3 regions of the Bradyrhizobium sp. RDI18 genome follow, and region 3 is predicted to be linked to each of the others. Evidence: predicted binding sites of a transcription regulator. Region 3 holds the regulator's gene; each other region holds the start of a gene.

Region 1 (7,101 bases), on a different contig from region 3:
CAGCAGTGGCCGGCAAGCCGCGCGATCACGACGTGCCGTTTCCATTCAATATCCGCCGCAACATCGGCGTCTGGAAATGGTTGTTCATGGACGGAAAGCCTCACGTAGCCGACGCCTCACATTCGGCGTCGTGGAAACGCGGGGCTTATCTCGTCAACGGTATGGGCCATTGCGCCGAGTGTCACAGCCCGCGCAACTTCCTCGGCGGTATCGTCCAGACGCAACGCTTCGCAGGTGGGCCCAATCCGGAAGGAGAGGGCTGGGTCCCCAACATCACTCAGAAGAGATTGGCCGAGTGGAGTGCGAAGGATATCGCCTACTTCCTCGAAACCGGGCAAACGCCGGATGGCGACACTGCCGGCGGATCGATGGCGCGGGTGATCAGGAACACGTCGCAATTGCCGCCGGAGGATCGCGACGCCATCGCGGAGTATGTGAAGTCGTTGCCAGCGGTCGAGGGACCGCCGCGGCCGCCGAAGAAGGCAAAGGACGATCAAAAGTCTTGATGGACAGCGTGACGTCGCGCGTCGTCAGTTAGTCAAGGCGGCGGTGATCGGCTCACGCCTTTCCGGCAATGTCGGCACGATCGTCAACGGCTTGCGCGGCACGGGCGGCGCGGCGGTTTTGGTCCGTTTCAAGTCCGTGGGACGTTTGGCCGACGCGGCGAACGAGCGATCGAAATCGCCCATCCGGTACAGCACGACGCCGCGGTCGAAATGGGCGGTTGCGAACCGCGGATAGTACTGGACGCCCAAATTGTACGTGGCGAAGGCCGGGACGGGCTCGAAGCGGCCGATGGGGGCGGCGCCCGATTCCTTGGCTGCGGGTACTGCGGAGGCGAGCGCGATCGCTCCGCCGGTAGAAACCTCTCCACCGCGCTGGATGCGCGGTTCGTCCTGCGCCGGGCCGTCGGGCTGCACGGCCGCAACTTCCTGCACGCCGCCGGCGGTTCTGTCGGTCAGCATTTCGGCGGCGCCCGGCGGTTTTGAAAACAATCCGAACACGGTGTAGCCGCCGACCAGCACCGCAGAAATGATCGTTGCCGCCATCGTATTGGAGGCGACCTTTCGGACGGTCTCATAGGTGCGGATTGCTGGGGGGCAGGCGGCTGCAGCGCAATGGCGAGCAACTGATCGTAGGTCGAGCGCTGCTCGGTGTCGGTCAGGATGTCATAGGCGCGCACCAGTTCCCTGAACCTCAGCGCGGCGTCGGGATTATCGGGATTGATATCGGGATGGGTCGCCTTCGCGGCCTTGCGGAATGCCTTCCGCAATTCCTCCGCGTCATCACTCGGAAGCGCTCCGAGCAAATCGTACAGCGTCCCCATGGTGGTACTCGCGACTGTTTCCCCCTCGGAATGTCCCCGCCGCGGAGCTTCCGATTGACGACGCCCTAGTTAATCAAAAATATCAAGGCGGTAGGATGATCCTCATATGGCAAAAGCATGCCATGGTTAACGTCGTTAACCCTCCGTTAACCCTTCGTTGCGGTGAGAAGCCCCGCGATCGGGGGTAGGCTGAAGCGGCGCGCCCCCAAACCTCCAGCCATCCGCCGGGCTAGGATAGAGGGGGAAGGCAGGCCGATGCCTAACCCGCGCCGAACGCCTTGAAGGTGATGATGGTGTGGGTGTCCTGGATCCCTGGAATCACCTGCACCTTCTCGTTGACGAAATGGCCGATGTCGGTGTCCTTGTCGACGTAGAACTTGACCAGCAGATCGTAATCGCCGGCAGTGGAATAGATCTCCGAGGCGATCTCGGCCTCCGCGAGCGCATTGGCGACGGCATAGGATTGGCCGAGTTTGCATTTGAACTGGACGAAGAAGGGAACCATCGCAGTCGTCTCCGAATTGGTTGGTCCCAATAGGCCAAAAACCGCTGATAATGGCAAGCCGGCTTGCTGCCCATGCCACGGCGCGATAGGACATTCCATGGCCTTCAACCGACGACTTGCACGAGGTTTGCGATGACGGCGCCGATCGCGCTGACCATCGCCGGCTCCGATTCCTCTGGCGGCGCCGGTATCCAGGCCGACCTGAAGACGTTTGCCGCGCTCGGCGTCTACGGCGCCTCCGTCATCACGGCGCTGACAGCACAGAATACCGAAGGCGTCAGCGGCATCCATCAGGTGCCGGCGGAGTTCGTGACCGCGCAGATCGATGCAGTGTTTTCCGATCTCGACGTCGGAGCGGTCAAGATCGGCATGGTGGCGCAGCCATCGGTTATCGACGCCATCGTCGCCGGTCTCAAGCGCTGGTCGCCGCAGCATGTCGTGCTCGATCCCGTGATGGTCGCAACCTCCGGCGATCGGCTGCTGGCTGCAGAAGCGGTCGATGCGCTGCGGACAAGACTCATTCCGCTTGCTTCGGTCATTACGCCCAATTTGCCTGAGGCCGCCGCGCTGCTCGACGAACCGGTGGCTGCGGGTGAGGCCGCCGTCGAAAGCCAGGGCAGACGATTGCTGGCCATGGGCTGCAAGGCGGTGCTGATCAAGGGCGGCCACGGGGAAGGCGCCGAATGCGTTGACTATCTGATCGGCACGAGCGGCACCATCGCGCTGGCCGCGCCGCGCATTGCGACGAAAAATACCCATGGCACCGGCTGCTCATTGTCCTCGGCGATTGCAGCGGAGCTCGCTAAGGGCGGGGAAATGGAAACAGCCGTACGTAGCGCCAAGGCGTGGATCAGTGCTGCGATTGCCGCGGCAGACCGGTTCAGCGTCGGGCATGGTCACGGGCCCGTGCATCATTTTCACAAGTTTTATTAGCTGACCTGTCGTCCCTGCGAACGCACGAACCCATACGCCGCGGCTTGTCAATTGAAGCAATCGGCTCGTTATCTTCTCCAACAATAAGCATCGGTGGTTATGGGTCCCTGCGTTCGCAGGGACGACGAGAAGATGTTGCGGAGGCCATGTCGCTTGCCTGTCGCATCGCGCTGCTATCCGCGAGAGCAAGGGCGCAGCATTGATTCTCGTGGGGCTATAGGTCGCGTGAACAGTCATCGCCCTGTCACAGAAATCTGGTAGGTGCACAGATATGGGCAGTGACTCCCTGAGCGAAGAGAGCCCCGAACGGCGCTTTCGTACCTTGTTCATCTCCGACGTCCATCTCGGAGCCCGCGGCTCGCAAGCCGACCGTTTGCTGGACTTCCTCAAAAGCCACGACGCCGACACCATCTATCTCGTCGGTGATATCGTCGATGGCTGGGCGCTGAAGTCGAGCTGGTACTGGCCGCAATCGCATAACGACTTCGTGCAGAAGATGCTGCGCAAGGCGCGCAAGGGCGCCAAAGTCATCTACGTGCCGGGCAATCACGACGAGTTCCTGCGCAACTACTACGGTACGCATTTCGGCGGCATCGACGTGGTGGAAAACACCATCCACACCGGCGTCGACGGCAAGCGCTATCTCATCATCCACGGCGACATCTTCGATCTCGTGGTGCAGAACGCGCGCTGGCTCGCCCATCTCGGCGACAAGGCCTACGACTTCGCCATTCAGATGAATCGCCTCGTCAACTTCTTCCGCCGCATGTTCGGCGTGCCCTATTGGTCGCTATCGCAATGGGCGAAGCTGAAGGTGAAGAACGCCGTCAACTACATCGGCGCGTTTGAACAGACGTTGGCCGGCGAGGCGCGGCGGCACGGCGCCGACGGCGTGATCTGCGGCCACATCCACTACGCCACCATCCGCGACGAGCACGGCATCCACTACATGAATTGCGGCGACTGGGTGGAAAGCTGCACCGCGCTCGCCGAGCACGAAGACGGCCGGTTCGAGATCATCACCTGGACCGATCCGCAGCGAAGGGCGGCGCCCGTTCCCCGCGTCGCGGCGCGCGCCGCATGACGCATATCCTCGTCGCGACCGATGCGTGGCATCCCCAGGTCAACGGGGTGGTGCGGACGCTGACCGCGATGGCGGAGGCGGCCACGGGGCTTGGCGTCGAGGTGAGTTTTCTGACGCCGCAATCGTTTCGCACCTTTGCGATGCCGAGCTATCCCGACCTGCGGCTGGCTCTGCCGCTTCCCGGCAAGATCGCACAACTGATCGAAGCGGCAAGGCCTGACAGCATACATATCGCGACCGAGGGGCCGATTGGGCTGTTGGTGCGGCGCTATTGCCGCAAGCGCGGCTTGCCGTTCACCACGAGCTTTCACACCCGGTTTCCGGAATATGTCTCGGCGCGCTCGCCGATTCCGGAAGCCTGGGTTTGGTGGGCGCTACGTACCTTCCACCGGCCGAGCCGGGCAGTGATGGCGGCGACGCCGGCGCTGGCGGCTGAGCTGCGCCTGCGTGGCTTTCGCAACGTGGTGCTGTGGTCGCGCGGCGTCGATACCTCGCTGTTCCATCCGCGCAGCGCCGATCTCTGCCTGCCGACGCCGGTATATCTCAGCGTCGGCCGTGTCGCGGTAGAGAAGAATCTCGAAGCCTTCCTCGATCTCGATCTGCCCGGCACCAAGCTCGTCGTCGGCGATGGGCCGGCCCGGATGGCGCTGGAGCGCAAATATCCTGGCGCCGTGTTTCTCGGCGCGCGGCATGGCGAGGAACTGGCCGAAATCTATGCGGCGGCCGATATTTTCGTCTTTCCCAGCAAGACCGACACGTTTGGCTTGGTGCTGCTGGAAGCGCTGGCGAGCGGCCTGCCGGTTGCGGCTTATCCAGTCAACGGTCCCCGCGACGTGATCGGCTCGGCGCCAGTTGGCGTGCTGAACGAGGATTTGCGCGCGGCCTGCCTGGAGGCGCTGCAGATTTCGCGGAAAGAATGCGTGGAATTTGCTGCCGCCCATAGCTGGCAGGCCTCGGCACGGGCTTTTGTCCATCATGCCCTCAATCTTGGTCCCCTGCAGCCGGAAGGCGAGCTGGCCGAATTTGTGGCGGAGGACCCGCATTTCGCCGCCTGATATCACCTGAATCTGTATTGCCCGCCGGTCCGCTTGCGCGATACAAAGTGCGCATGACGGAAAAAGCCTCAACGGCACCGGTCGGTGCTGCAGATATCGATGCGGCGGCGCGCGTAGTTGGCCCGTTCGCGGTGCGGACGCCGCTGTTGTCGTTCCCCGTTCTCAACGAGCGCGTCGGGACCAAGGTCTTTCTGAAGCCCGAAATGCTGCAGCGGACCGGATCATTCAAGTTCCGCGGCGCCTTCAACAAGCTGGCCTCGATCCCGCAGGACAAGCGCGGCGGCGGGGTGGTCGCATTCTCCTCCGGCAACCACGCCCAGGGCGTGGCGGCGGCGGCGCAGATCCTCAACATGCAGGCCACCATCGTGATGCCGGCGGACTCGCCTATCACCAAGCGCGAGCGCACCAAGGGCTATGGCGCGGAGGTGGTGCTCTACGACCGCGACAAGGAGGACCGCGAAGCGATCGCCAACGGCATCGCCAGCAAACGCGGTGCGACGCTGGTCCGGCCGTATGACGATCCCTTCGTCATTGCAGGGCAGGGCACTGCGGGCCGCGAAATCGCCGAGGACATGACAGCGCTCGGGCTCGTGCCCGATATCGTGGTAGCGCCGGCCTCCGGCGGCGGGCTGATCGCCGGCGTCGCGACGGCCGTGAAAGCAAAATTTCCGCAAGCGCAGGTGATTGTCGCCGAGCCCAAGGACTATGACGATCACGGCCTGTCGCTCCGCGCCGGCCATCGCGAGGCCCATCACGCCGCCGGCCGCACCATCTGCGATGCGCTGATGGCGGCGATGCCGGGCGAACTCACCTTCTCGATCAACAGCAAGCTGCTCGCAGCCGGCGTGACCGCATCCGACGAGGAAGTCGGCGCGGCGGTGGCCTATGCCTACCGGGAATTGAAGCTGGTGGTCGAGCCCGGCGGGGCTGTCGGCCTCGCCGCACTGTTGGCCGGCCGCATCGATGCCAGGGGAAAGAACGTCGTCATCGTGCTTTCCGGTGGCAACGTCGACGCGGACCTGTTCGCCAAACTGGTCGCCTGATCATCACGTCTTAAACGAAAGCGGGCAGAGCATGTGCTCTGCCCGCTTTTTTGCTGTCCGGAGCTCCGTGTTCAGCGCCTGAAGCCGCCGCCGAACGAGCTGCGGGACGGGCTTGAGGCGAAGCGCTGGCTGAAACCTCCTCCGCCGCCCATGCCGCCGCTGAACCGACGCGGCGCGGTCGTCATCATGGGCCTCGTCATCATGGGTTTGGTCGTGATGGGCTTGGTGACCCGTATCGGATTGTTATGAATCCTGGGCGGCAAGGTCGTGACCTTGCCGACCTTGCTGCTGCTGTTGCTGGCATTGACAGGGATCGGGTTGATCTTGCCGGGCAGGGTCGTGGCCTTTCCGCCAATGCCATTACTATTGCCAGTGAGCTTGCCAGGCAGGGTCGTGACCTTGCCCGTGTTGCCGTTGTTGATGCCATTGATCGGGTTTTTCGTTGCCGTGCCCTTGGCGAGGCAGCGTGATGATCTTGGAAGGCACCGGCATGTGGGCCTGGGCACCAAGATTGTGCTTGGAGATGCCGAGGATGGGTGAATTGCCGATGTTGCCCGGCTTGAACGTCGGAGACTGCTTCGCCAGATGCGTGAACTGCATCAGGGGCACGGCCTTCGGTGCGACCTGCAGCTTCAGCGCGGACTTGGCGTAGGGGCTGCTGGAATAATTGTCATGGAACGTCTTGTAGGCAAACGGCGAGTTGGCAACCACCGCTTTGTGCCACGCCGTCGCCATCCGCAGATTGCCGAGCAGCAGACGGATGTGGTCGCACAGCGGATCGTGCGGGTAAAGGCGGATGAATTCCTCATAGTACTCGGGCGAGCCTTCCGACAGCACGTAGTCGTAAGCCTGGCGCACCGAACGCGACGGCAGATTCGAGGCGGTCTGGATAGTCGGGCGGCGATCCGGCGCGCGGCCTGCGGCGACCGCGGTATCGCCGAAGAAATAGAAGTCGGAGGTCAGCGACGAACTTTCCCACGGTGTCTGCTTTCCGGAGGTGGTGTTGTTCACTTCGAGCCGGACGCGCTTGAACAATTGCTCGATCGGCAGGTTCGGCTCGCGTGCGACATTCAGGAAAGCTGACGTATACGGGCTGTGGTTGCCGTCGCCGTCCTGCGCTTCCATGCCCGGCGCGGTCGAGTAGCCGACGATCG
Region 2 (7,101 bases), on a different contig from region 3:
GCCGATGCGGCCGCGCACCATCACGAGGCCATTCTCGGGCTCGCGCAAGTTCTCATGTGCGGGTACCGCGATCGCCGCGAGATGGCCCGCAATGTCGCCAGCCTCGGAATGCGCCAGCACCGCCATCGCGGCCTTGCGCTGCGCCTCTCTGCTGTTCCGACCGGTCAATCCCATTGAGCAACCTTGCCTGAATCAAGTTGTCTATGATAATAGACAACTTGATAACGGAGCGCCATGACTGTTTCGTGACAAACGGATAATTTCTGGTATCACCACGCCATGAGCCTGCAGGAGAGTTCCGGCGTCGCCTTGTGGCGGCAGGTTGCCGACGGTATCGAGCGCGGCATTGCCGACGGCCGCTTTGCTGCGGGCGAAAAGCTGCCGGGCGAGATCGAGATCGCCGATACCTATCGGGTCAACCGCCACACCGTGCGGCGCGCCCTGGCTGCGCTTGCCGAACGCGGCCTGGTGCGCGCCGAACGCGGCAGCGGCACCTATGTCGAGGCGCAGCGCCTCGCCTATCCCTTGCGCTCGCGGACGCGATTTTCCGAAATCGTCGGCGCCGGCGGCCGCGAGCCGCGCGGCCAATTGATCGATGCCTCCGAAGAGCCCGCGACGCGCGAACTGGCCCGTGAGCTCGGACTGAAGACCGGCGCGCCGTTGGTCCGGATCGAATCGGTGCGGCTCGCCGACCGTACGCCGATCTGCGTCAGCACCAATTGGCTTTCCGCCGATCGCTTTCCGGGCGCCGGAGCGGTCTTCGCCAACGTACGCTCGATGACCAAACTGCTGGTGCATTACGGCGTTCGCGATTACCGCCGCGCTTCAACCCGCGTCACCGCCACCATCGTGGACGCCTCCGACGCCGCAAGGCTCGATCTCGCGCTCGGGCGTCCCGTTCTCGTGGTCGATAGTACCGATGTCGATACCGACGGCAAACCGTTGGTAACCAAACGCGCGCGCTTCGCCGCGGAGCGTGTCGAGTTTCTGGTGGAGAACAGTTGATGCTTGTAGGGTGGGCAAAGCGATAGCGTGCCCACCATTCAGTGACGTGCCCTAGATGGTGGGCACGTAGCTCGCGCGCCTTTGCCCACCCTAACGAAGCATCACGCGACCGCTCGTTGTCCGATGATCGCAAACCGGAGTTTGCCGGAAATCCAGTCAATTGCGGAAACCGCGATGAGGATAAGCAGAATCAGAAACGATACCTTTTGCCATTCCAGCACCCGGATTTGTTCGGCAAGCTGAAGGCCGATTCCGCCGGCCCCGACGATTCCGATAATCGTCGCCGAGCGCGTGTTCGATCTCGAAGTAGTAAAGCACTTGGCTCAGCAGAATTGGAAAGACCTGCGGCAACAGCCCGAACCGGACGCTATGGAGATGGCTGCCGCCCGCCGATCGAACTCCCTCTGCGGGGTTCTTGTCGGCAGCCTCGATAGCTTCCGAGAATAGCTTTCCAAACGTCCCGAAATCGCTGCAGATGACCGCAAGGATACCTGCAAACGGACCCAATCCCACGACGCCGACCCAGATGAGCGCCCAGATCAAGATATCGACACCACGGATGGTGTCGAGGCTACGGCGTGAGAAGAAGTGGACGATCCGGTTCGCAACCACATTGCGTGCGGCCAGCAGAGCCACTGGCAAGGCCAGCAGTGCTCCGCCCAGCGTACCGAGAAATGCGATCGACACCGTCTCGCCGAGCGCATTCAAATACTTCAATGCCTCTGCCCATGAACCAGGATCGGGCGGCAACATAAGCCGAAGGAATCCGCCTAGCCTGGCCATTCCGTCAGAAAGCCGGTGAAACGAAATGTCTAGCTGGGCAATCCCGAACAGAAAAAGCGCGACAGCCGTGCCAAGGCCTATCGTGATCTTTGCCCTGCTCCACCAATCCGGGCGAAAATGGCTCGGATAGCGTTCAACGATTGCGGCCTGAGCGTCGGAGCTGAACGATTTCATGCGCCGGTGCCCTCCAGCCCAAGGAGGCGATGGCGCACGCGCTCTGTAATGAAATCGAACAGCATGACCGTGACGATGATGAGCAAGAGGATGGCGCTAACGTCACTGTAGTAAAACTTGCGCACGGCCTCGATCAAATCCTGCCCGATCCCACCGGCGCCGACGAAGCCCATCACCGCCGCGCCGCGCACGTTGATCTCGAATCTCAACAGAGCATAACTCACGAAGTTTGAAAGGACCTGCGGCACCGCGCCGAACCGGACAATCTGAATCCAGCTACCTCCGCTCGCCGCCACCCCCTCGATCGGCTTGTTATCGATATTCTCGACAACTTCGGCGAACTGCTTGCCAAGCGCGCCAGTGGTATGGATTGCTATTGCGAGCACGCCTGGAAGCGGTCCCAGGCCGAATGCCAGTACAAAAACCAGGGCAAAGACGATCTCCGGCACGGTCCGGCAAAATTCGAGAACGCGCCGTGTGACGAAAACGATTGCGCGCGACCTGACGAGATTGGCCGATGCCAGAAAGCAGAGAGCGAATCCGCATATAGCTCCCGAAAGGGTTCCCATATACGCAATCAGCAGGGTATCTCCGAGAAGCAGCGTCCAGCGAGGCAAGCCCCAAAGCCATTCCGAGAGATCATTCCAGGCAGACGAGAACGAAAACGTGGGAGCTATGCTGGCGAAATAGGCCGGGAAGCGCCAGAAATTCTCGGCAAACTTCCAAAGATCGACGTCGCCCATCCAGCCGGCGGCAAGCGCCGCGGCGATCAGGACCGCCGAACCCAGCCATATACGCCGTCGCTTGGCGGCAACTGCAGCCGCATAGCGATCGGCCAGCTCGCGCAGCCTGGCTTCCGGGAATTCGGGGACTGCTGTTCGCATGGAATTTTCTGAAGAGACAATGGGCGGACCTCGCGATCCGCCCGAATCGTCTGGAAACGTCGTTCCGTTCAGGACTTCTGCTTGCGCAAGCTGTCGACAAATTTGGTCAGATCGATCACGGCCTCATAGGCCTTGTGGTCAACCTCGACGAAGGGCAGTTGCTTCCCTTCGTAAATCTTGTCGAAAGCGGCCTTGTCCTTCACTGCAATTTCCAGCACGGCCTTCTTGATCGCCGCCTTGAGGTCGGCAGGCAGGCTACCGAGATATGCCATCGGCGAATTCACAATCTGTTCGGATTTCAGGATGATCCTGAAATCGGCGGCCTTCGCCATGCCCTTGCGTTCCATCCGCAGCAGGTTCGATTCTTTTTCGTCATTCCACCAGTTGAACGCCGCATCGCAGGTGCCTTGGGCAAGCCCGATCACCGCGTTTTCATGGCTTCCCGAATAAACCACCTTGGAAAAGAACTTCTCCGGGTCGATGCCCATCTTGTCCATCGCGAAACGCGGCACGTTGTTGCCTGACGTTGAATTGGGGTCGACAAGGCAGAGATTCTTGCCTTTCAGGTCCTTGATGTCCTTGTAGCTCGAGTCGCTTTTGACATAGAGGACGGAGTAATAGCCCTTGGTGCCGTCGCCATTCACTTCGATCGCGAACGGCTCGACCTTGGCGCCGATGATGTACGCACGTGCATAAGACGCCGGACCGTACATCGCGATGTGGATGTTGCCGGCCCGCTGCCCTTCGATCACGGCGGCGTAGTCGTTGGCGATCCGCAGCGTCACCTTCGTGCCGAGCTCGCGGGACAGATACTCCGCCAAAGGCGTCCAACGGTTGGTCGTTCCCGATGCATTCTCATCGGGGACCTTTGCGAACACCAGTTCGGGATATTTCGCTTTCCAGTCCTGGGCTGATGCGGGGGAAGCTGAGAATACCAATCCCGCCGCAGCGGCGAGGATAATAAGACGATTGAACATGACGTCTCCTGTTTTTGCAGCAATTTAGCTTGCGGATTTCAAGTCCCGCGCAGCTCTTGATTTTTGGACGCAACACTCAGGCCGCGGCGACCGTACCGAGCGTGGGAACCGCCGATCCGACTGGCGCAAGCGCCGGCGTCGCATCCATCACCTCATTGGCCTCAAGATCGTAGAGCTCACGCGCGATGCGATCTGTCAGCGCCACCGGTGCGCCGTCGAACACTATCCGCCCCGACGCCATGCCGATCAGACGATCGCAGTAGCTTCGCGCCAGATCGAGCGAGTGCAGATTGCAGACTACGGTGATCCCGAAATGCTTGTTGATGCGCAGCAAGGCATCCATGACCACACGGGTGTTGCGAGGATCGAGCGAAGCAATTGGCTCGTCGGCAAGTATGATGTCGGGCTCCTGTACCAGCGCACGCGCAATCGCGACGCGCTGCTGCTGACCGCCGGAGAGCTGGTCGGCGCGTTGGGATGCAATAGACGCCATATCGAATTGTTCGAGCGCCGACATCGCTATTGCCTTGTCACGTTCGGGCCAAAGCTGAGCGAGGGAACGCCATGACGGTACCGCAGCCAGCCGCCCCATCAGCACATTGGTCAGGACATCGAGCCGGCCGACCAGATTGAACTGCTGGAAGATCATCGCCGAGCGCGCGCGCCATTGCCGCAGCTCCTTGCCGCGCAGCGCGGTCACGTCGACGCCTTCGAACAGGATGCGTCCCTCGGAAGGCTCGGCGAGACGGTTGATCATCCGCAGCAGCGTCGACTTGCCGGCGCCGGAGCGGCCGATCACGCCGACGAAGCTGCCCGGCTGAATCGAGAAAGACGCGTTATCCACCGCGGCCTTGGTGCCGAACCGACACGTCAAACCTTCAACCACCAGCATGCAATGCTCCAGAGTCCCGATCGTGGAGCATCGCTAGCGGCTCGATCTTACAGTTGTGTGACACGCACGCTGCGGTGCGGCGTTCGTCCACAGCAGCGGGCGTCATGTGTCCGTCATGATCCTGTCATCAAGCGCATCGAAGACGAGCGGGTGCCCCTTTTCCCGATTGTAGATGGACGTTACCGATGGCCGGCAAGATGCTTCCCACTGAACCATTGGTCGACCCCACCGCGTCAGTGCGCGACTGCCAGCTTGGCGCCTACACCGAGGTCGGCGCCCGGACCATTCTGCTCGAAGTCACGATGGCCGATTATTCCTACGTCGTGAACGACTCGCAGATCACCTATACGACGATCGGGAAATTCTGTTCGATCGCGGCGATGACGCGCATCAATCCGGGTAATCATCCGATGCACCGGGCCTCGCAGGCGCATTTCACCTACCGCGCCTCCAGCTACTTTTCGGGCGAGAGCGACGATGCCGAGTTTTTTGCATGGCGCCGCAAGCATCACGTCCATATCGGCCATGATGTCTGGATCGGCCACGGCGCGGTCATTCTGTCTGGCCGCTCGATCGGCACCGGCGCAGTGGTCGCCGCCGGCGCCATCGTGACCAAGGACGTCCCCGCCTATACGATCGTTGCGGGAAATCCGGCACGGCCGATCAAGCGGCGTTTTACGGAATCCATTGCCGGGCGGCTTGCGGAACTCGCGTGGTGGGATTGGGACCATGAGACGCTGCGCCGCGCCCTGCCCGATTTCCGCAAGCTCGATGTAGCGGGCTTTCTCGAAAAGTACGAAGCCGGCGCCGCAGCTAGTCGCCGTCCATTCAACCAGAGTGCCGCATCGTGACTGAACTGTTCATCGAAGGTGGCCGGACCCTGCTCGGCAACGAAATCGTCGAAACCTCATTGCGGATCGCTGGCCGCGAGATCGCAGCCGTAGGTGCGGACAGCAACTACAGCATCGGTGGCGTCAATGCCAACGGCCTCCTGGTATTGCCGGGCATTGTCGATCTGCATGGTGATGCCTTCGAGCGGCAGATGATGCCGCGCCCCGGGGTCGATTTCCCGATCGATGTGGCGCTTGTCGACAGCGACCGGCAGGCGATCAGCAACGGGATCACGACCGTCTATCATGCCACGACCTGGTCGTGGGAGCCCGGCCTGCGCAGCGCCGACAATGCCAGGCGCCTGCTGGAGGCGATCGAGCAGATGCGGCCGCAGCTCGCCGCCGACACCCGCTTCCATCTCCGGCACGAGACCTACAATCTCGACGCGGAAAGCGAAATCATCGGCTGGCTTTCGGAAGGACGCGTCGACCTGTTCGCCTTCAACGACCATATGGACTCGACGGTCGCCAGCCTCGCCAAGCCGCAAAAGCGCAGCCGAATGGTCGACCGCACGGGTCTCAGCAAGGAGGCGTTCGATCGCCTGGTGGAACGTGTGGTCTGCCGCGGCCACGACGTGCCGGCTTCGATCGCCCGGCTGGCGCAGACAGCGCGCGCGGCAAACGTCCGGATGCTCTCCCACGACGACGAGAGCCCGGCGATGCGGCAGGCCTTCCGCGCGCAGGGCGTTGCAATCGCCGAATTCCCGGTCAACGAGGAAACTGCACGCGATGCTGCCGAAGCCGGAGACTTCATCGTGTTCGGCGCGCCCAATGTCGTGCGCGGCGGCAGCCATACCGGCTGGACCAGGGCCTCCGACATGATCGCCAAGGGCCTCTGTTCGGTGCTTGCGTCGGACTATTATTATCCGGCGCCGCTATTGGCGGCATTCCGGCTTGTGGCCGACGCCGTTCTGCCGCTGGCCGCGGCATGGCAGTTGATCTCGGCGGCACCGGCGCGTGCCGCCGGCCTCGCCGATCGCGGCACGCTCGCCGCAGGACAGCGCGCCGACATCCTTCTCGTCGATGACACGGTGCCGCTGCGGCCGCGGGTCGTCGCAGTCATTGCCGCGGGGCGTGTCGTACATCTGACAGAGGCGAACCGTCTTGTCCGTTCGTCCGCAGCAACACGCAAGGCAGTTGCAGCCGCGTGAGGCGGCCGTATTCTGACGCAATGGCAAATTACCCCCGTTACGCAATCTATCACACCGCCAGGCCCGACAGCGCGCTCGACCGGTTCGGCGCTTCTCTGCTCGGCTACGATGCCCATCGCGGTGAAGACCTGTCCTTTCCGGACGGTCTCCCGTTGGACTGGCGCGAGCTGACGCGCAATCCGCGCAAATACGGCTTTCACGCCACGCTGAAGGCGCCGATAGCGCTGGCCGACGGCAAGGCCGAGGCGCAGCTTGCTGCGGCCTGCGAATTGTTCGCCGATCTGGCCCGGCCAGTGCCCGTGATCCAACCGGTCGTCGATTCGATCAGCGGCTTCATTGCGCTCA
Region 3 (7,101 bases):
GGAAATCCACGATCAGAAACGACACCGGACCGTCGGTCTGCGTCTGCAAAATGAAACGGCCATCGAACTTTAGCGCCGAACCAAGCAGCGTCGCCAGCACGATCACTTCACCAAGCAATTTTCCGACCGGCGCCGGATAATCGTGCTTGGTCAGGATGTCGTCGAGCGCGGGGCCGAGCCGGGTCAGCCGTCCGCGCTGGTCGAGCGAGGCGACCTCGAACGGCAGCACCGCATCATCGACGGGAACGGACGAGGGCGCGCGGATTGGCGCCTCGATCGTGATTTTCATGTCGGGGGATTCAGGAACCATGGCGCTCTATCTGGGGATTCGGAATGCAAAACGGAAGGGGCTTGAGAGCAGCGAAACTATCTCCAGCGAATGCAGGGACCCATAACCACAGGGCGTCGTGAGTCAGGCAGAGCGTCAGCCACTGCCTTCAATCATCTGGGCCGCGGCGTATGGGTCCCTGCGTCCGCAGGGACGACGGAGCCGCAGGGACGACAACGCTCATGCCACTTCGTTAAAGCACCAGGCCAGAATGCCTTTCTGCGCATGCAGGCGATTTTCGGCTTCGTCGAACACGACCGACTGCGCGCCGTCGATCACTTCATCGGTGACCTCCTCGCCGCGATGGGCGGGCAGGCAGTGCATGAAGATCGCGTCCTTTTTCGCCAGCGACATCAGCTTCGCATTGACCTGATAGGGCTTCAGCACATTGTGGCGATGTTCGCCGTCCTTGTCGCCCATCGAGACCCACGTATCCGTAACAACGCAATCGGCGCCGCGCACGGCGGCTTCGGGATCGGTGCCGAGCACGATCGGCGCCTGCGTCGCCTTGATCCAGTCCTTCATCGCCTTGTTCGGCGCAAGCTGCGGCGGGGTTGCGACATTGAGCTTGAACTTGAAACGCTCGGCTGCATGCGCCCACGAGGCCAGCACGTTGTTGTCGTCGCCGGTCCAGGCCACGGTCCTGCCCTCGATCGGCCCGCGATGCTCCTCGAAGGTCATCAGGTCGGCCATCACCTGGCAGGGATGCGAGCGCCGTGTCAGGCCGTTGATCACGGGCACGGTGGCGTGCGCGGCTAATTCCAGGAGCGCGTCGTGGTTAAGGATGCGGATCATGATCGCATCGACATAGCGCGACAGCACGCGCGCGGTGTCGGCGATGGTTTCGCCGCGGCCGAGCTGCATCTCGGCACCGGTCAGCATGATGGATTCGCCGCCGAGCTGGCGCATGCCGACGTCGAACGACACCCGGGTGCGGGTCGAGGGGCGTTCGAAGATCATCGCCAGCGTCTTGCCTTCGAGCGGCTTCTTGCCCTTCTCATGCGCTTTCAGCTTCGCCTTCATGGTGGCGCTCAAGGCCAGCATGCTGCGCAATTCGTCTAACGGCAGCTCGTTGATGTCGAGGAAGTGACGGACGGACTTGCTCATCATCCCGCCGCCTTCTTCAACTGGCCAGCGGACAGCGCGACACAGGCGCGCTCCAACCTTTGCACGGATTCCTCGATCTCGGCCTCGGTGACGATCAGCGGCGCCAGGAACCGCACCACATTGTCGCCGGCGCCGACGGTAAGCAATTTCTCGTCGCGCAATGCGTTGACGAGATCGCCCGACGGCACCACAGCCTTGACGCCGACCAAAAGCCCCTCGCCGCGCACTTCCGACAGCACGGCGGGATAGCGGTCGACGACGGAGGCCAGTTTCTGTTTCAACAGCAGCGACATCTTCTGCACGTGATCGAAGAAGCCGGGCTTCAGCATCACGTCGAGCAAGGCATTGGCGGCTGCGATCGCCAGCGGATTGCCGCCGAAGGTCGAGCCGTGCGAGCCCGGCGTCATGCCGCTTGCGGCTTCCGCCGTCGCCAGCACCGCGCCGATCGGGAAACCGCCGCCCAACGCTTTGGCCAGCGACATCACATCCGGTGTCACGCCGACGCGCTTATAGGCAAAGAGATCGCCGGTGCGGCCCATGCCGGTCTGCACCTCGTCGAACGCGAGCAACAGGCCCTTCTCGTCGCAGAGCTGGCGCAGTGCCTTGAAGAAAGACTGCGGCGCGGAGCGCACGCCGCCCTCGCCCTGCACCGGCTCGATCAGGATGCCCGCGGTCTGCGGGCCGATCGCTTTCTTGACCGCTTCGAGATCGCCATGCGGCACCTGGTCGAAACCGTCCATCGGCGGCCCAAAGCCTTCGAGATATTTGGCGGAGCCGGTTGCTGCGAGCGTGCCCAGGGTGCGGCCATGGAAGGCGCCCTCGAAGGTGACGAGACGATAGCGCTCGGGATGGCCCTTGGAGAATTGATAGCGGCGCACGACCTTGATCACGCCTTCCATCGCCTCCGCGCCGGAATTGCAGAAGAACACGAGGTCGGCAAAGCTCTGCTCGCAGAGCCGCGCGGCGAGCTTCTCGCCATCGGGCGACTTGAACAGGTTCGACATGTGCCAGAGTTTCGTCGACTGCTCCTGCAGCGCCGCGATCAGGTGCGGATGGCAGTGACCGAGCGCATTCACCGCGACGCCCGAGGTGAAGTCCAAATAGCGCTCGCCATTGGTGGCGGTCAGCCAGCAGCCCTCGCCGCGTTCAGATCCGAGATCGACCCTGGCGAAGACGGGGAGCAGATGCGACGTGGCGCTATTGGTCATGGCAATCACTGAGGTTTGAGACCGGCCTTTAAGACCTGCCTTTGAGACCTGCCGCGAGCGTGCATTGGCGCGAACGCGGCAACAGCCGGTCTTGCGAAAACGAAACGTGCCGCCTCTTAAGGGCGGCACGTGAGAGGCATTCTATGTGGGCGTGGGGCGCTGTCAACACGCCACGGAGCCGCCTTTCCTGCAGTGCAAGGTGCTAAAATCCGTAAGATTGCGGTGTGGTGGAAAACACGCAGTGAAATGCCTAGATGTCAGAACATGTGGACGTTCGGGCCCGGACTCTTGCGCCCGAGTCACGCCATATTGTAGCCTTTGGGCTGTCGGGTACGACATCTCGTGCGGCAGTTCTGATCCCTTAGAGTCCTTTTTGTGCAGGCGTAAACGTTCGGCGCGGTTAGCGCGTCCGGCGAGGGCTAAGGGATTCTGACCGCAGGGATTTTTGAGACGAATGACTCGCCAGCGCTGCCCCCGATTGGCCGGCGCGATGCGAAGGGAAGAGTACGATGACGGTTTTGACCTGGTCCGACGATCGCGTCGAACAGCTTAAGAAGCTCTGGGAAGCCGGACTGTCGGCGAGCCAGATCGCCGCGGAACTTGGAAATGTGACGCGAAACGCCGTGATCGGCAAAGTGCACCGGCTGGGCCTTTCCGGCCGTGCCAAGAGCCCCTCCTCGGCCGCCCCGCGGCAGCGCAAGGCACGCCCCGCCCAGCCGATGATGCGGGTGTCGCGCCCGGTCTCGCGCGGCAACACCGCGCTGGCACACGCCTTCGAAGTCGAGATGGAGCCGGATCCGATCGCCTTCGACAACGTCGTGCCGATGAGCCAGCGGCTGTCGCTGCTCGAACTGAACGAGGCCACCTGCCACTGGCCGGTCGGCGATCCCTCGAGCCCGGAATTCTTCTTCTGCGGCGGCAAGGCGCTCACGGGCCTGCCCTATTGCGCCCACCACTCGCGCATCGCCTACCAGCCCGCCGCCGATCGGCGGAGGCAGCAGCCGAAGCAAACCAGGTAAGGGCGCGCGCCGTTATCTCAACGATGTCGTCCCTGCGAACGCAGGGACCCATAATCACAGTTGTCTGTGGTTATGCTTCGCTGGAGCTCCAGCGCATTTCAACAATCTAGATTTGTGGTTATGAATCCCCGCGCCCCGTGCGCAATTGCGCACTAGGCGGGGACGACGGTTGAACTCGTGGCGACGACAGTAGAGCGCTACGGCTCCACCTTCGCAAACCGGTCGTCCAGCGCGTAACCTGCGCCGCGGACGGTGCGGATCGGATCCTGCTCGCGGCCGGGGTTGAGCAGTTTGCGTAGGCGGCCGATGTGGACGTCGACGGTGCGCTCATCGATATAGATGTCGCGGCCCCAGACGCTGTCGAGCAACTGCTCGCGGCTGAAGACGCGGCCGGGATGCTCGAGGAAAAATTCCAGCAGGCGATACTCGGTCGGGCCGAGATCGATCTGGCGGCCCGAACGCGCGACGCGGCGTTTTTCGCGATCGAGTTCAATGTCGCCATAGGTCAGCACGGTGGCGAGCCGCTCGGGGCTTGCCCGCCGCAACAGGCCCTTTACCCGCGCCAGCAGTTCCGGAACCGAGAACGGCTTGACGATGTAATCGTCGGCGCCGGTCGCCAGCCCCCGCACGCGCTCGCTCTCCTCGCCGCGCGCGGTCAGCATGATGATCGGCAATTGCTTGGTCTCGGGGCGAGCCCTCAAGCGGCGGCACAGCTCGATGCCGGAGAGCCCCGGCAGCATCCAGTCGAGCACGACGAGATCGGGCACGCGCTCCTTCAGCCGCGTGTCGGCGTCGTCGCCGCGGGCGACAGTTTCGACCTCATAACCTTCAGCGTCGAGGTTGTAGCGCAACAGCGTGGTCAGCGCTTCCTCATCCTCGACCACCATTATGCGCGCGCTCATCCTGCTTCCCTCAAGTGTTAGGTACGGTCGTGGCAAAATTCGTCATGTCGCCCTTCGGGCGCTTGTCGAGCATCTGCTGACCCTCGATCATGTAGAACACGGTTTCGGCGATGTTGGTGGCGTGGTCGCCGATCCGCTCGATGTTCTTGGCGCAGAACATCAGGTGGATGCAGAACGAGATGTTGCGCGGATCCTCCATCATGTAGGTGAGGAGTTCGCGGAACAGCGAGGTGCAGATGGCGTCGACTTCCTCGTCGCCCTTCCACACCGCCATCGCCGCCGGCAGGTCGTGCGCGGCATAGGCGTCCAGCACCGACTTGACCTGCGACTGCACCAGATCCGTCATGTGCTCGAGGCCGCGCATCAGTTTCAGCGGCTGGAAATCGTTCTCCAGCGCCGCGACGCGCTTGCCCATGTTCTTGGCGAGGTCGCCGATTCGCTCCAGATCGGTGGCAACCCGCATCGAGCCGACGATCTCGCGCAGATCGATCGCCATCGGCTGGCGGCGGGCGATGGTCAGCACCGCGCGCTCCTCGATCAGATGCTGCAGGCGGTCGATCTCGACGTCGGTGGCGACGACGTGCTTGCCGAGCGCGACGTCGCGGCGGACCAGCGCGTCGACGGATTCGGTGATCATGCGCTCAGCAAGGCCGCCCATCTCGGCGACCAGACGCGTCAATTCCTGGAGGTCGCTGTCAAACGCCTTGGCGGTGTGTTCGGAAGCCATCTTCTATCTCCTCAAATCATGAGCCGATCGGACGGATCATGATTTCGTTTTCTTGTTGAGCATGATCTGTTCGAAAAAACGGTCCCCACTTTTCCGGATCATGCTCAGCCGAACCGGCCGGTGATGTAGTCCTGGGTACGTCGATCGCGCGGCGAGGTGAAAATCTTGTTGGTGTCGTCGAATTCGACCAGCTCGCCGAGATACATGAAGGCGGTCTTGTCCGAGACGCGCGCCGCCTGCTGCATGTTATGGGTGACGATGGCGATGGTGTAATCCTCCGCCAGTTCCTGGATCAGTTCCTCGATCTTGGCGGTCGAGATCGGATCCAGCGCCGAGCACGGTTCGTCGAACAGGATCACTTCGGGCCGCACCGCCACCGTGCGCGCGATGCAGAGCCGCTGCTGCTGACCGCCGGACAGCGAAAGGCCACTGGCGTTCAACTTGTCCTTGACCTCGTTCCACAGCGCGCCGCCGCGCAGCGCCTTCTCGACCCGGCCGTCCATCTCCGACTTGGAGATCTTCTCGTAGAGGCGGATGCCGAAGGCAATGTTCTCGTAGATCGTCATCGGGAACGGCGTCGGCTTCTGGAACACCATGCCGACGCGGGCCCGCAGCAGATTGAGATCGAGCCTGGGGTCGAGGACGTTGGTCTGGTCGAGCAAGAGCTGACCGGTGGCGCGCTGACCCGGATAGAGATCGTACATCCGGTTGAATATCCGCAGCAACGTGGATTTGCCGCAGCCGGACGGGCCGATAAAGGCGGTGACGCGATGGGTGCCGAGCGTCAGGTTGATGTCCTTCAGCGCATGGTGCTCGCCATAGTAGAAGTTCAGGCCGCGCGCGGTCACCTTCGGCGCGGCCTCGGGCAGCGCCGCCTGCGGAACGGGCCCGCTTGCGTTACTCACGGATACGGAGATGTCGGTCATTTGGATGTCCTCTCGGCGCCAAGAATGCGCGCGCCAATATTCAGCGCCAACACGGTGAGCGTGATCAGAAGCGCCCCGCTCCAGGCAAGCTGCTTCCAGTAGACATAGGGGCTCTGGACGAAGTTGTTGATGGTGACCGGCAGGTTCGCCATCGTCTTGGTCAGGTCCAGGCTGAAGAACTGGTTGGACAGCGCGGTGAACAATAGTGGCGCGGTTTCACCGGCGACGCGGGCGGTGGCCAGTAGAACGCCGGTGATCAGGCCGGCGCGCGCGGCGCGGTAGGCGATCCGCCGGATCACCAGCGAGCGCGGCATGCCGAGCGCGGAGGCCGCCTCACGCAAGGGATTGGGCACCAGTCCCAGCATGTCCTCGGTGGTGCGCACCACCACGGGGATCACGATCACGGCCAGCGCGAGGCAGCCGGCAAAGGCCGAGAAGCCACCCATCGGCACCACGATGGCGCCGTAGATGAACAGGCCGATGATGATCGACGGCGCGCTCAAGAGGATGTCGTTGATGAAGCGGATCACCGAGGTGAGCTTGTCGTGCTTGCCGTATTCGGCGAGATAGGTTCCCGCGAACAGACCGAGCGGCGCGCCGATGCCGACCCCGATCACGGTCATCATGATCGAGCCGATGATGGCGTTCCGAAGCCCGCCATCGGTCGAACCCGGCGGCGGCGTATCCTGCGTGAAGACCGCGAGATTGAGGCCGGCAAGACCGTTGTAGAACAGCGTGAACAGGATCAGCGCGAGCCAGGTGACGCCGAACAGCGCGGCGGCGAGGCACAGGAACTTGACGATGATATTGTTGCGGCGGCGGGACGCGTAGATCGGGTTCATGTCAGTTCCCCGCCTTCTTTTCCAGCCGCAACAGCATCAGCC

Evidence for each region. The regulator PhoB, encoded in region 3, activates phosphate uptake and scavenging genes when phosphate is short. The targets are predictions, from matches to a motif close to TGTCATNNANCTGTCAT.
Region 1: ACFXS9_RS05190 (UDP-2,3-diacylglucosamine diphosphatase) is a predicted target of PhoB. The motif match lies at 2,997-3,013, and genes of this name have one in related genera.
Region 2: phnC (phosphonate ABC transporter ATP-binding protein) is a predicted target of PhoB. The motif match lies at 4,816-4,832, and genes of this name have one in related genera.

The regions. Positions count from the first base shown of each region.
Region 1 covers NZ_JBICRN010000006.1:860,415-867,515, reverse strand. Annotated here, with positions in the region: gene ACFXS9_RS05215 (c-type cytochrome) at 1-506, shown strand, start outside; gene ACFXS9_RS05210 (hypothetical protein) at 531-1,025, opposite strand; gene ACFXS9_RS05205 (J domain-containing protein) at 959-1,327, opposite strand; gene ACFXS9_RS05200 (Lrp/AsnC family transcriptional regulator) at 1,587-1,832, opposite strand; gene thiD (bifunctional hydroxymethylpyrimidine kinase/phosphomethylpyrimidine kinase) at 1,965-2,765, shown strand; gene ACFXS9_RS05190 (UDP-2,3-diacylglucosamine diphosphatase) at 3,037-3,849, shown strand; gene ACFXS9_RS05185 (glycosyltransferase family 4 protein) at 3,846-4,904, shown strand; gene ACFXS9_RS05180 (threonine/serine dehydratase) at 4,958-5,947, shown strand; gene ACFXS9_RS05175 (caspase family protein) at 6,311-7,101, opposite strand, start outside.
Region 2 covers NZ_JBICRN010000006.1:385,222-392,322, forward strand. Annotated here, with positions in the region: gene phnG (phosphonate C-P lyase system protein PhnG) at 1-174, opposite strand, end outside; gene phnF (phosphonate metabolism transcriptional regulator PhnF) at 280-1,005, shown strand; partial or broken gene phnE (phosphonate ABC transporter, permease protein PhnE) at 1,107-1,962, opposite strand; gene phnE (phosphonate ABC transporter, permease protein PhnE) at 1,959-2,846, opposite strand; gene phnD (phosphonate ABC transporter substrate-binding protein) at 2,915-3,823, opposite strand; gene phnC (phosphonate ABC transporter ATP-binding protein) at 3,900-4,715, opposite strand; gene ACFXS9_RS02765 (chloramphenicol acetyltransferase) at 4,901-5,566, shown strand; gene ACFXS9_RS02770 (alpha-D-ribose 1-methylphosphonate 5-triphosphate diphosphatase) at 5,563-6,756, shown strand; gene ACFXS9_RS02775 (DUF1045 domain-containing protein) at 6,777-7,101, shown strand, end outside.
Region 3 covers NZ_JBICRN010000008.1:5,717,988-5,725,088, reverse strand. Annotated here, with positions in the region: gene ACFXS9_RS36690 (Hsp33 family molecular chaperone) at 1-310, opposite strand, end outside; gene argF (ornithine carbamoyltransferase) at 509-1,435, opposite strand; gene ACFXS9_RS36680 (aspartate aminotransferase family protein) at 1,435-2,643, opposite strand; gene ACFXS9_RS36675 (GcrA family cell cycle regulator) at 3,153-3,662, shown strand; gene phoB (phosphate regulon transcriptional regulator PhoB) at 3,860-4,564, opposite strand; gene phoU (phosphate signaling complex protein PhoU) at 4,575-5,291, opposite strand; gene pstB (phosphate ABC transporter ATP-binding protein PstB) at 5,396-6,217, opposite strand; gene pstA (phosphate ABC transporter permease PstA) at 6,214-7,059, opposite strand; gene pstC (phosphate ABC transporter permease subunit PstC) at 7,061-7,101, opposite strand, start outside.